2 regions of the Blautia massiliensis (ex Durand et al. 2017) genome follow, and region 2 is predicted to be linked to the other one. Evidence: riboswitches for the same ligand, from Rfam matches in the RefSeq annotation. Region 2 holds a riboswitch; the other holds the start of a gene.

Region 1 (7,429 bases), 420 kb from region 2:
CATTTCAGAATATTTACAGAAAACGTAATCAGCCTTGTATTTACAGTATTTCTGGTGATTTTTTATTTGATATTCAATTCTTCCAGCAGCTTTTTCATATAATTTTCATCTTTCATAGCCTTATCAAGGTCTTCTGTACGGTTCTCTTCCAGAAGTTTTTTTGACAAAAGCAGTCCCTGCTCCATTCCTTTTTTCATTCCTTTTTCCATTCCCTCATCCAACAACATCTGTCCAAGTCTTGTCATAGATATAACCTCCTTAATCTCATCCAGATCTTTACTATCCAAAAACTTATCTGCCAGAGTATATAACATTGCCATTGTTTTTTCTGCTGTTAGGCCACGTTTCTTTTTGGATAGTATAACTGCTTCTTTGATTTTTTCCTTAATCTTCATATTCCCAGACATTAATGGTGTCAACGATAGGCTTGCATAATCTTCTTCCGTAAGCTCTGTTCCGTCTTCTTGTTTTTGTCGTATTTTTTCAAAAACCTCATCTGCATTTCTATCCTTGAGATATATCGGTTGTATCCGATATGTAAACAGTCCCATATTCAATTCTGTCTTAACCGATTTGATTCCACCTGAATAAATCACATAGGTTATAACATTTTTTCCTGTTTTATGTGAATATACCGCATCATAGGCAAGAAATCTGCGCAAATCATTTTCTCCCTTGTCGGTTGTCTGGAATTCTATATGAATATAAAATCCTTCTTTAGTCAGAAATGTAAAATCCATATATAAAGAATGAATAGTAAGTTCTATCAGCTCTGTAGGACCAAGATTCACAAATTCATAGTCAATTCCAAGACTTTTCAGGATCGTATCACGGAAATAATCAAATCCCATTTTCATAATAGCATCTTCATGTTTTGTATTTGCCATGTGGCACCTCTTTTTTAGTTCAGTATCGTTATCAGCTGTGCCTTGAAAATGCTTTTGTAATTTTACTCTGACTCTTTATCTTATGTGAATTTTATTATTCTTAATCGTCCTCCTTGTTATATTTATTTTATCAGACCCGGACTAAAAAATCATCATTACTCTTCCGACAAATTCTTCCTTTATTTTCTATCCGTTTTTATTTTATGGTTATCCACACCCACCCCGGAGAAACATTCTCCGGGGTGGGTGGTTTTCCACATATTCCACAGAAGTTATCCTCTTCTGTCGTGTTTTCACAGATAAATATAGTCGTTCATGACTGGCTGCAGGCCATGATCTTTCAGGGCGTTGAAAACTTCGTTCACAGACCTTCCGTCGGAAATCTCAAACTGATCATCACCTTTATCTTCGATATCATCCACATGGCTTCCGATTCCGGTGCTGACACCTGCAGAGATCTTGGTTGCTGCAATATTCACCAGATTGTCACGGACACGCTCACATTCTCTGGTGGATACGGTAATACTTGCAAACGGCATAAACAGACGATATGCACAGACTACCTGGAGAAGCTGCGGTTCGTGAACATCCTTCGGGTTGATCCTGTCGTTGTTGATGATCGGACGAAGTCTCGGGCAGGAAAAAGCGATTTCTGCATGTGGATATTTTCTCTGCAGAAGATATGCATGATATCCCGTTGCAAAAGCATCCTTGCGGAAATCATCCAGTCCCAGAAGTGCCGCAAAGCCAACACCTCGCATGCCGCCTTTTAACGCACGCTCCTGTGTATTTAACCTGTATGGGAAAATCCTCTTGTGGCCTGCCAGATGCAGAGTTTCGTATTTATCAGAATTATAGGTCTCCTGGAAAACTGTCACATAATCTGCGCCGCATTTGTGAAGATATGCGTACTCATCAGAATTCATCGGATACACCTCAAGACCGACTACCTTGAAATATTTCCGGGCGATCTCACAAGCCTTTCCGATATATTCCACATTAGATTTCGTTTTGCTCTCCCCGGTAAGGATCAAGATCTCCTGGAGTCCGGTTTCTGCAATGGCTGCCATCTCTTTCTCGATCTCATCTGCATTCAGCTGTGCACGGCGGATCTTGTTGTGGCAGTTAAATCCACAGTAAATACAGTAGTTCTCACAGTAGTTTGCAATGTAGATCGGTGTAAACATGCAGATACTGTTTCCAAAATGTTTCCTTGTTTCGATCCGTGCAGCCTGTGCGATTTCTTCCAGAAGAGGCAGCGCTGCCGGTGAAAGCAGTGCTTTAAAATCCTCCGGTGTACGGTTGTCATGAACAAGCGCTCTCCGTACATCCGCTTCTGTGTACTTATCATAATCATATGCGTTCATTGCGGAAATAACCTGATCCATTACATCAGATTCTTCCAGCTGTTCCATATCCGGAAGGTACTTCATGTGATCGATACGGTTCTTTTTCATATCTTCCAGAATTTCTTCATTTACGATACTTTCATTAAAATGGCCGTCCTGTCGGCTGGCCTGTACTGTTTCTGCCATTACTCTTATGTCGCTCCTCTCATATATTGCAGCAATACTCTGGTGCTCACTGCTGCATATCTGTAAACTCAATTTCGATTGAAACCAGATAATACCTGTGTTTCACTACACAGGCAGAGCCTGTCCCCCGCTTAGTGTTCTGCGTTCAATCATTCATTTATCAATTTTACTCATGAAGAAATCCGGTCAGTGGTGAGGATGCACTTGCACCTCTCTCCAGAGTTCTTCCCATACCGGAAAGATATGCACTTCTTCCTGCCTCAATAGCCTTCTTAAAGGCTTCCGCCATAACACGGACGTCTCCTGCAGTTGCAATAGCTGTATTTGCCATAACTGCTGCAGCACCCATTTCCATAGCCTCACATGCCTGTGACGGGCGGCCGATTCCTGCGTCCACGATGATCGGAAGGTCGATCTCGTCGATAAGGATCTGGATGAATTCTTTTGTACAGATTCCTTTGTTGGAACCGATCGGAGAGCCAAGCGGCATTACACAGGCAGCTCCTGCATTCACCAGATCTCTGGCTGCATTCAGATCCGGATACATGTATGGCATAACTACAAAGCCCTCTTTTGCAAGGATCTCTGTTGCCTTGATGGTCTCATAGTTATCCGGAAGAAGATATTTGGAATCATGGATAACTTCGATCTTTACAAAATCTCCGCAGCCAAGCTCGCGGGAAAGTCTTGCGATACGGACTGCCTCTTCTGCATTTCTGGCGCCGGACGTATTCGGAAGAAGAGTAACATCCTTCGGCACATAGTCAAGAATATTGGCAAGCCCACCCTCATTTGCACGGCGCAGGGCAAGTGTTACGATCTGAGTTCCTGCTTTTTCAATACATGCTTTTACAAGCTCCAGGGAAAATTTTCCGGAACCAAGGATAAAACGGGAAGTAAACTCATGGCCTCCCAGGATCAGTTTGTCTTCATTTGTGTTTGCTGTTGTCATTTTTTATGTCCACCTTTCTGTTATTTATCTGCATTGTATTTCAGCTGCAATAACTGCTCAGTTATTCAATTTCAAGTCAGCAGTTATCTGCGATTCTGCCCATCTCACAGCCGGATATTCCTGCCCATCTTCAGACTTCTGAACAGGATTTTCTGTATCCACTCTTATTCTTTCTGTCTCAGCAGCTTCCGCCGCCCATAAACTGCAGGATTTCCACAACGTCTCCGTCTTTCAGCACGGTCGTGTCGTAAGTCTCTCTCTTGATGATCTCTTCATTCAGCTCTACTACCACCTGCACCGGAACATAGTTACATGCTTCCAGATATTCAGTTACTGTCACCGGCTTTTCCAGTGTTCTGCTTTCACCATTTACTGTGATCATAATCGCTCCTTTCCGGAAATTTCGCCAAGTCAGAAGTAATTCGCAATCTCTTCCGGTCAATCGGATATTCGCAATCCGTAAAAAAAGAGTTCACAAAGAAATACACCCGCGGTGGTGCACCCCTTCATGAACTCTGTTCACTCTCAAAATTTCCCATGTTTAATTGTAAAATATTTCTCTGTAAATCCTGATCTTACGTATATTCAGCCGGATAAAACATCCGCATCCAATAAAAAAGGAGATACACCAAGGTATCTCCCGTAAATTCATCTTATACGTTCCTACGTTGGCATTATCCAAATCAGGTATAAGGGTCGAAGTTGAAGACTTCCTCTCAGCCTGCCGTCACAAGCTCCCCTGTTATTTACACGATTTAGTATAATTCCGATTCTGCTTCATGTCAAGAATAATAAATTTTTGTCTTATTTATAATTTATAAGCAGTGAATCCCAGATCATTCATTGTCAGGTTTAAATTCTTTTTCAGATAAGCATTTGCTGCTATCATTGTCGCTTTCATCATAATGTTGGAAGTATCCTGCAGATCTGTCATCGCTTTTTTTCCGTTTGTATACAGGAAAGTCAGATTCTGACCTTTATAAGCAGATGCTTTTGTGGAAGAAGTCAGCAGCACAAAGACTCCATCCGAAGACAGGGCGGACTTCACACTGACCGTATCAGATTTCACACAGTTTCCGATAATATCCAGTCCGGCAAGGACTCCATCTGAAGGCACAGAAATCAGTATTCCAATATCTATCTTATCTTCTTTCTTCAGATAGCCGATCATCAGAGTACTTTCTTCATTTACTTTGACATTTATAAACTGACTTCCGTCTTCGGTATATCTGCCTTTCTGACTGATATATTTTTTCAGTTTGGCATAATTCTGCGTCAGTTTTGCGTTAACCGATGCAGGATTTTTTACAGTAACCTTGCAGGTGAATTTTCTGCCGCCAAGGATCGCTGTGATATTCGCTGTTCCTGTTTTTACTGCGGTGACCTTTCCGGCTGAAGTTACACTGACAACCTTTGTGTTGCTGCTCTTCCATGACGGTTTCAGACTGGTGCCGTTGATCTTCAGTGTATAAGTTTTTTTCGGTGTCAGTGTCAGACTGGTCTTATTCAGGGTAAGAGAATTCAGCCCTGCGATCGCTGTCAGGCCTTTTTTATTATAACCGCTCCAGATCATATTTTTTCCGGATTTCCGGTAAGCTTTTACCGTATAAGTATAACGTGCTCCGGTGCTTACTTTTGTGTCGGTAAATGTAACATTCTTACTTCCTGTGATGGTTTTTACTGCTTTCCATCCGCTGTTTCCGGACTTGCGGTATACACGGTATCCGGCTGTTCCTTTTACCTGTTTCCAACTGAAAATGATCTTATTCCTGCCGGAGATCTTAATAGAAGACATGGCCGGCGCTGCTACAGTTACTGCCGCCTGTACTTCTGCCACGCTGATCAGCTCCGGAACCGCAGCTGGTGCCGCCGTCGCAAGCATAAAACCTGTCAAAATGCCACATAAAGCTTTTTTCCAATTTCTTTTCATACGCTTTTTTCCTTTCTGCTTTGTGGTGTATCTGGATTTCCTAACAAATATAGTATACATTATGGGGAATATTCCTGCTATGATATTTTTCGCCGAATCGGGGCTTTCGGTGAAATTCGGCAGTTTTTACAATGGCATAAAAAATGCCGCTCCCTCGGCCACATCATATGATATTCGCAATCCGCTAACGCTACTTGCTCATAAAAAAATGCCGCTCCCTCGGCCACATCATATGATATTCGCAATCCGCTAACGCTACTTGCTCATAAAAAAATGGGGCTGTGAAAAAAGAATAGTCCCCCAAAAAAGAAAGACCAAGAGTTTATAATGAACTCAAGGTCTTTCTTTCTGTTATAATTAACTTGCAATGAAAATTAATAACATAATCTATTCTAACCCAAAACAGGCAGTTTTGCCAATGCTAATTCAAGATTATTTGGACATCTGTGATCCAGTGCTGACTTTTGATAGATTTATGGGAGAAATCGAACTGGAGAAATATCTGAAAAATATTCCTCAACATGATACAGGAAGACTCAGGTATGACCCGGTCAGCATGCTGAAAACAGTTTTGTTTGGATTTATGGCGAATGGCTATATATCATTGCGTGAACTGGAGGATCAGTGTAAAATCAATCTCCGTTTCATGTATCTTATGGATCATCAAGCACCTTCTTACCGTACTTTCGGCTACTTCATCAACGAAGTACTTGCTGATTCCATTGAAGAAATATTTCAAGATATAAACAAAAAAATCTTCGAGACAGAGCATGTGGATCTTCAACATCTATACATTGATGGATCCAAGTTTGAAGCAAATGCGAATAAATACTCCTGGGTATGGAAAAAAGCAACCGAAAAATCCAGATACCGTCTCTTTGGTAAGATCACTACACTCTTTGAAGAAATCAATGAGGAACTTTCATGTACAGGTATGAAACTTTGTATCAATAGTGAGTACGCACCAGAGTATCTGAAGGAAGCTGCTGAACAGTATGCAGAAGTCTGGCAGATTAATGAAGCAATGTTTGTTCATGGCAGGGGACATCGTAAAACTACACAACAACGTCATTATGAGAAACTCAAAGAGTATGCTGCTAAGTTGGAAGAATACGTGGAAAAAATCAAAATCTGTGGAGAAGATCGCAACAGCTACTCGAAAACAGATCATTCAGCCACTTTTATGCGAATCAAGACAGACTACATGGGAAATGACCAGTTGCTTCCAGCTTATAATGTACAGGTCGGTGTTGCAGATGAATATATTGCTGTTGTTGATGTAAATCAGTATCGCTCAGATATGGATTGTTTTATTCCATTAATGAACAAGTTTTATACTACATATGGCTTCTATCCAAAGTACCCAGTAGCAGATGCCGGATATGGTTCTTACAACAATTACATCTTCTGTGAGCAGCAAGGAATGGAAAAATATATGAAGTTTCCCATGTTCAAGAAAGAGACTACTGACAAGAAATACCATGAAGATCCATTTCGTGCAGTAAATTTTCCAATCGGGGAAGACGGAATCATGCGTTGCCCAAACGGGAAAAACTTTAATCTTCAGTATCGAAAAAACGTAAAAGGGAACAAGTATGGGCGACAGGAAGAAGTGTATCAGTGTGAAGACTGCTTCGGCTGTCCATACGCAGAACAATGTAAAAAGACAGACAAAAACCGTACTGTTCGAATCAACCGCGAACTTACAGCGATGCATCAGGAAGTGATAGAAAATCTCGAAAGTATCCAGGGAGCGCTTCTAAGGATGAACAGATCCATTCAGGCAGAAGGTACCTTTGGTATCATGAAAAACGACCGGTGGTACAAAAGAATTGTCCGAAGAGGAATAAAATCTGTATTGCTTGAAGTATTTCTCGTTTCTATCGGACACAATCTTTATAAATATCACAACAAACAGAAAAAAGTTGCAGCTGCCGCATAGGAGTTCATAATAGCATTCTTATGGGGTAAGGGGAACTATACCCTTTTTTATGCAATATAACTATTATCATAACCATAAGCAAAAGGACGCATGAAAAAACTCTCGTTTTTTCACACGCCCATTTTTTTATATCACTAACCAATCCTCAATCATAGCTGTATTATGTAGCAGTACTGCCTCATT
Region 2 (7,429 bases):
ATACGGCTGTATAGCTGGCGATTAAGGAGGCTTTTCAGCTCAACGGTGGTTTTCGTTGCAGGCTGCCCTGGTCCGGATAAAGCAGCCGGAAATGCTGTTCCGCTCAATAACTCTGCCTGCTTCGGTTCCTCATCCTGCTGTCTGCGGATTTCCACACGCTCATAGGCCTTACGGTCTCCATATTCCAGAAGCACTGCCACGCAGTGCTTACAGATTCCGGAATAGCTGCGAAAGGCCGGGCAGTCACAGTATGCTTCTTTTATGCGGTCCGCTTCTGTATCATACTGAAAGCCTGTATTGTATACATTACGCCCACTTCCCTTCACTGCTGCAGATATTTTATCCACAGCTCCTTCCGACTTAATATCCAGCGACTGGATCCTCTTTCCGGTACGGTAAATATCAAGACCTCTCTGATATGCCGTTGTATTACAAAGTGCCCGGATGGCTGTTCGTTTAAGCATGTATCTTTCCCTTCTTTTCTTATCGCGTTTCTTCCATTATAAAAGGAGACCTGCACTGTGGCAAGTCTCCTGTGTATATTCATTGATATCTTATTCCTGTCGCTGTTACTGTTCACTCCGTTCTCAGCAGGCTTTTCTTCTTGCTTCATCCTCTTTCCGCTCTTCTCCGACTTCTGTCATCAGATACGGATCAAGAACCTCTTCCAGCTCTTTCTCAGTCATGATCCCTTGTTCCAGAACAAGTTCCCGGACAGACTTGCCGGTTTTTACTGCAGTTTTTGCGATGGTTGCAGACGCCTTGTAGCCAATATGCGGGCAAAGAGCCGTTGCGATTCCTGCACTGCTTTCCATCAGGTCTTTGCAGTGTTTGCGGTTTGCGGTGATTCCTGTGATGCAGTTTACGCTCAATGTATCCACTGCTTTTTCCAGAGTCGTAATGGATTCAAAAAGATTACAAAATACAACCGGCTCAAAAGCATTTAACTCCAGCTGTCCGGCTTCTGCCGCCATGGTAATGGTGGTATCATGTCCTACGATGTGGAAAGCAACCTGGCTTACTACCTCCGGAATGACCGGATTTACCTTACCTGGCATGATGGAAGACCCATTCTGCTTTGCTGGAAGATTGATCTCCCCAAATCCGGTTTTCGGGCCGGAAGACATCAGTCGAAGATCGTTGCACATCTTGGAAAGATCCACCGCACAGGTTTTTACTACACCGGATACGGCAACAAAGCCGTCCAGATTTTCTGTTGCGTCAAAAAGGTCCTCGGCCTGTTTCAGCGGATAACCTGTAAGCTTTTCCAGATTTGGCACGATCTTATAAAAATAAGAATCGGAAACGTTGATAGCAGTTCCCACTGCAGTTCCTCCAAGGTTTACGGTGTACATTTCCCTGTGAGCCTTTTCGATACGTTTCCTGTCTCTGGAAACCATGGACGCATAACCGTGGAACACCTGACCAAGGCGGATCGGAACTGCATCCTGAAGCTGTGTACGTCCCATAGTGATCACATCATCGAACTCCTCTGCCTTTTTTGCAAGCTCCTTCTCAAGTCTTACCAGTGCTTTTTCCAGAGGTGCAAGAAGATCCAGAACGGTAAGCTTACCGGCCGTCGGGATCACATCATTGGTGGACTGCGCCATGTTTACGTGATCATTTGGATGGACCATTTTATAGCTACCCTTCGGACATCCGAGGATCTCACCGGCTCTGTTTGCGATCACCTCATTCATATTCATATTTGCGCTGGTTCCGGCACCACCCTGAATGGCATCTACGATAAATTCCTCAGCCAATTTTCCTGCGATCACTTCATCACAGGCTCTGACAATGGCATCTGCCTTATCCTCCGGAAGAAGCCCTGCATTATTATTAGTGATAGCTGCTGCTTTTTTAATCTGTGCCAGGTTCCTGATAAATACCGGATGAAGCTTTGTACCTGTAATAGGAAAATTCTGTTTTGCCCTTAAAGCCTGAACTCCGTAATAAGCCTCTGCAGGCACTTCCATAGTTCCGATCGAATCTGCTTCCAGTCTTGTTTCTGTTGTCATTTTGTCATCCCTCTTCTTTCTTCTGATCCTGTGCACATCTGATTTGCTCCGCTGTCTGATCTCATCTTTTTCATTCGCCAGATATTCGCTGTTTTCAAATCATTTTGTTATTTTCATTTTTATCAGCAGCTGTTTTCTGATGCCTAAGAAACTAACACTTTCTTTGTGGCTTGTAAATACTTTTAAGGGAAAACCATGATTATCCGTGTTTTTCAATAGTTTATATTAATCTTTTTAAGAGTTTCTTTTATTTTTCTTATTTTTATTAAGTCGTTTCTTGTGTTGGGATAACACACGCAGTATAATCAATACAGAAATACCTATTTTCAATCCACTTCCCTACGCAGCTCTGTACCAGTTACAAATGACATTTTTTCATCGAAAGGAGACATTCCACATGGAACACAAACTCGACAACATCGACCGAAAGATCATCGAAATGCTTCAGAAAAACGCCCGCACCCCGGTAAAGGAAATCGCAAAGGAAGTCTTCCTCTCCTCCCCCGCTGTTTCCGCCAGGATCGAACACCTCGAAAAAAACGGGCTGATCACAGGCTACCACGCCCAGATCAACCCGGTATTTCTCGGTTATCATATAAAAGCATTCATCAACCTGGAAGTAGAACCCAACCAGAAAAAAGACTTCTATCCCTTCATCCAGTCCATCCCAAACGTCATCGAATGCAACTGCGTCACCGGCGATTACTCCATGCTCATCGAAGTAGCCTTCCGCTCCACCATGGAACTGGACCACTTCATCAACGAACTCCAGCAGTTCGGCCGCACCAAAACACAGATCGTATTCTCCACCAGCGTAGAACACAGAGATCTGCCGGTGGAATAATCCACCACTGTTCTTCACGCATTCCCTAAATCACTTTCCCATCAAAGCAACAATCTTCTGCTTCAGCTCCTGCGCATTCTTCCTCGGATCCTCCGCCTTCATGATCGCAGAAACAACCGCCATACCACTCATACCGGCGCCCTCAAGCACATCCATATTCCCGGCATTCAATCCCCCGATCGCAACCGCCGGAATCGGAACCGCCTCACAGATATCCTTCAACGTAGAAACCTTGGTAAGGATCGTCACAACCTTAGTAGTGGTAGGATAAATCGCCCCCACACCAAGATAATCCGCACCAGCCTCATAAGCCTTCACAGCAGCCTCCACCGTCTTGGCAGTAGCCCCCACGATCTTATCCGGTCCCATCAGCTTCCTTGCCACAGCAACCGGAATATCAGAAGCTCCAACATGCACACCAGCCGCATCACAAGCCAGCGCCACATCCACACGATCATCAATGATCAGCGGCACATTGTAACGATCTGTGATCTCCTTCACCTTAAAAGCCTTATCCAGATACTCCCGTCCACCCTTATTCTTCTCGCGAAGCTGGACCAGAGTCACACCACCCTTACAGGCCTCCTCAACCGTACGGAGCAAAGACTCCTCCGTATGATAAGAACTATCCGTCACCAGATACAACGTTACATCCAAATCTTTTCTATCCATCCTAATCCCCTCTTTTTCAGTATATTTCAATCTTCAACAGATCCAGCAGCTGTCGATCCGAAACCCCATAGATCTCATCCAGCAGATTTACCTGAAAGCTTCCCGGACCGCGGGAAATCTTCTCCGCTTCCTCGCCGGCGATACCCATAAGTGCAGTACCAAGCACTGCCGCAGCCAGATAATTCCCGGATCTCCCATTTAATTCCATCTCAACGCCAGACCAGACACCTGCCTCTATACTATCCGTCATCTCTTTCGCAATATTATCTTCGCACCCCGGCAAAAACGCCGCAGTCAGTGCACCGACCATACAGCCGGTTCCTGTGATCCCGGACAGCGCCGCACTGCCATTTTGTACCAGAACAACCCGTTCACCATCGGTAACAAAATCCTGTTTCCCGGTAGCCAGCACGATTGCCTGATTATTTCTGGAAAAAGCCTTAAGCACTTCACTGACTCCATCAATATTTTCCTCAGTCAGAGCATCCTCGACACCCGCATCGATTCCGATCGCATGAGACGGCAGCCCGGAAACAGCCAGAAGCTCTGACATATTTCCCTTCAGCACTGCCGGATGACCGATCCTTAAAAGCTCCCGTGCCAGATCCAGCCTGAGATCACTGCAGGCAACCCCTACCAGGTCCAGAAGAACCGGAATCTTATTTTCCATCGCGGTTCTCATAGAACGCTTCATTGACTCGATCCTGGCATCGGTAATATTCCCGAGATTCAGCATCAGCGCACCAGCCGATGCCGTAATATCTGCCACCTCTGCCGGATGCTCCGCCATGATCGGCCTTGCACCCACTGCAAGGATCACGTTGGCACAGTCATGGATCGAAATCGGATTGGTGATGCAATGGATCAGCGGCTTTTCTTCTTTAATTCGCTTTCGCAGTTGTAAAATTCTTTGTCTCATATGTTTTTGAACCCAAAGCTGCCTGGAATTTCACCAGAAGACCTGCTTTACTCAGAGCCTTCAGGAAAATATAGGCAACACATCCTCCCATTGTGGTTGCTGCAAGGAACATCGGCGTATAATAAAATGCTGTCAGTCCGCCTCTTCCCATCAGGAATGCCATCACCGGATAAGAAACCATGGATCCGATGATACCTGTTCCAAAGATCTCACCGATCACCGCGCAGATGATCTTGCCTTTGGAAAGTCTGTAGAACACACCTGAAAGAAATGCGCCAAATACTGCACCGGTCAGTGCAAGTGGCGGGATTCCCATGAACATCATACGGATCACGCCGATCATGGTCGCACAGAGAAGGGAATACCACGGTCCCATCAGAACCGAGCATACGATATTGACAAGATGCGCCGTAGGGCACATTCCCTCAATCCTCAGGATCGGTGAAATAACGACACCGATCGCAACCATCATTGCCAGCATTACCATACGAAGCGTGTGCATCCTTTGTTTTTCCATAGTGTTTTTCCTCCCTGAAATATCAGGCAGAGCCCTGTCAGATCCGGGCAAAAGCTTCCCGTCTGCTGCAGTCTGCCCTTAGATTTTGGCGGTCGAAGTTCCCTTACTTCCTCTCACTCCGAAAACACGGATTCCCATCGCTTACATGATACTTCCGGAAAAATCCTCCGGAATATCACTCTCCTGCCAGACATTAAGGCGCTCCCCTTCCTGCCCGCTCTTTCGCAGAAGCTCCACATGCAGTCTCTGTCACTTTCACATCCCCACATTGTCAGACCATTCCAGTTTCATTGCTGCATTAAAAAAGAGCGCATCCCATGGCAAACTCCACGGAGACACGCTCTCAGATCACAATCCCTCCGTTGGCATTACCCAAATCAGGTACGGTCGAAGATCTATCTTCCTCTCAGCCTGTCACACAAGCTCCCGCTGGCTCTTTTCTTTTCTGTTTTTCAATATAGCACACACCTATCCCGTTGTCAAACCTCCACTGCTTATTGCTCTTTGCACTCCCGCCGGAGACTTTCTGTTCACTCCGTTCTCAGTAACACCGGAGACTTTCTTGCATGATTTACATTTTCTGTAACTGCTTTTACTATACTTCACCGACCCTTATTTCGCAAGACGGATCATATTCCAGCTGTGTTTTGCAAAAACTGCTTCCAGTTTTCCGCCGTCCAGCTTTGAGCATTCTGCACTGGCTTTTACAGGAACTACATTCTCGGGCTGCGTCTCTGTATTGACTGCCTGAAGATTATCGTTATTCAGCACGATATGCTCTACAATCTTATATCCCTCAAACTGTCTTAAGTCACAGGAAACTTCCATATCCTCATCCATACTTTTATTCACTGCAAAGATCGTCAGCGTATCCTTTTCCTCATCCCAGACGCACACAGAATCCAGATATGGAGCTTCTCCATAAGTCTTGCTTTCATATATAGGTGTGAGAACCTGTGTATTAAGGACGGTTCCTCTTCCAAACACACTTGTCAGCATATACGGATAAAAGATCGTCTGACGCCATGCGCCTGTATCGGATGTCATGATCGGCGCAATAACATTTACCAGCTGTGCCATGCAGGCGATCTTTACACGATCTGCATGACGGAGAAGTGTGATCAGCATACTTCCCACAAGAAGTGCATCCTCAAAGTTATAAACATCCTCCAGCTGATGGGGCGCCTGTACCCATTTTTCCAGCTTCTTATCCTGTTCATTACTGTGGTACCATACGTTCCACTCATCGAAGGAAAGATTGATCTGTTTTTTTCCATGCTTCTTTGCTTTTACAGCATCGCAGATGGAAACCACTCCTGAGATAAAATCATCCATGCCCTTGGAGCTTGCCAGAAAATCGGCAGTGTCTCCCGCTGCATTTCCATAGTACTGATGCAGGGAAAGATAATCCACCTGATCGTAAGCCTCGTCAAGAACCGTATACTCCCAGGAGCCAAAGGTAGGCATTTCCAGATTGGAGCTTCCGCATGCAACAGTCTCAACCTCCGGATCCATAAATTTCATCAGGCGGGCAGTCTCTGCTGCAACTCTTCCGTACTCTGCCGCGGTTTTATGTCCCATCTGCCACGGACCATCCATCTCGTTTCCGAGACACCATAATTTGATATCATGCGGCTGTTCATAGCCGTGAGCCTTACGGAGATCACTGTAATAGGTACCACCCTTAAAGTTACAGTATTCCAGAAGATTTTTCGCATCCTCCGGTCCTCTTGTTCCCAGGTTTACTGCCATCATCACATCGCTGTCAGCTTTTCTGGACCAGTCCACAAACTCATTGAGTCCAAACTGGTTTGTCTCGATGACACCCCAGGCCAGCTCCGGTCTGGACGGACGCTGAGCTTTCGGTCCGACGCTGTCCTCCCAGCGGAATCCGGATACAAAATTTCCACCCGGATAACGAACGATCGGTACCTGAAGCTCCCTTACCAGCTCCAGAGTATCCTTCCGGAATCCCTGCTCATCAGAAAGAGGGCTGCCTTCCTGATAAATCCCCTCATAAACCGCACGTCCGAGATGTTCTATAAAGGAACCATAGATCCTTTTGTCTGTTTTTCCGGTGAGGAAATATTTGTCCACGATGATCTGCGCTTTTTTCATTGTAAAAATCCTCCTGTGATAGAATTATCATTCAGAAAACTACCATTCCGTCTATCATTTTATCATTCCATCAGGCTTATGTCATTTCTTTTCTCAGGAAATATAAGGATTTTTCAAAAATTTCCACACTTCTGGCTACAGTGCCGCATTACACTTCTCATAAGCAAACAGTGCCGCACCAAGCGCACCACAAAGCTGTGCTTCATCACAGATATAAAGCTTCGCCCCCAGCTTCTCCTCCAGTGCCTGGATGATACCTTTATTTCTGGCAACACCACCGGTCATCATGTATTCCCCCGGATTCTTTTTGCCAAGGCGGGCTGCAAGAGCTCCTACCTTGG

What was found. A riboswitch is a leader RNA that binds a small molecule or an ion and turns the genes downstream of it on or off. The one in region 2 is predicted to bind thiamine pyrophosphate.
Region 1: it holds a riboswitch for thiamine pyrophosphate, as region 2 does, so the genes downstream of both, thiS (sulfur carrier protein ThiS) here and thiW (energy coupling factor transporter S component ThiW) in region 2, are expected to answer to the same signal.

What each region holds. Positions count from the first base shown of each region.
Region 1 is NZ_CP146725.1:1,991,403-1,998,831, forward strand. Features, by position in the region: gene V9W66_RS09615 (hypothetical protein) at 63-887, opposite strand; gene thiH (2-iminoacetate synthase ThiH) at 1,181-2,422, opposite strand; gene V9W66_RS09625 (thiazole synthase) at 2,589-3,374, opposite strand; gene thiS (sulfur carrier protein ThiS) at 3,553-3,756, opposite strand; TPP riboswitch at 4,018-4,125, opposite strand; gene V9W66_RS09635 (Ig-like domain-containing protein) at 4,183-5,304, opposite strand; gene V9W66_RS09640 (IS1182 family transposase) at 5,672-7,246, shown strand; gene V9W66_RS09645 (ABC transporter ATP-binding protein) at 7,373-7,429, opposite strand, start outside.
Region 2 is NZ_CP146725.1:2,408,289-2,415,717, reverse strand. Features, by position in the region: gene V9W66_RS11530 (DEAD/DEAH box helicase) at 1-464, opposite strand, end outside; gene V9W66_RS11525 (aspartate ammonia-lyase) at 588-2,018, opposite strand; gene V9W66_RS11520 (Lrp/AsnC family transcriptional regulator) at 2,416-2,862, shown strand; gene thiE (thiamine phosphate synthase) at 2,893-3,534, opposite strand; gene V9W66_RS11510 (hydroxyethylthiazole kinase) at 3,551-4,453, opposite strand; gene thiW (energy coupling factor transporter S component ThiW) at 4,416-4,970, opposite strand; TPP riboswitch at 5,308-5,410, opposite strand; gene arfA (arabinosylfuranosidase ArfA) at 5,583-7,088, opposite strand; gene V9W66_RS11495 (acyl-CoA dehydratase activase) at 7,224-7,429, opposite strand, start outside.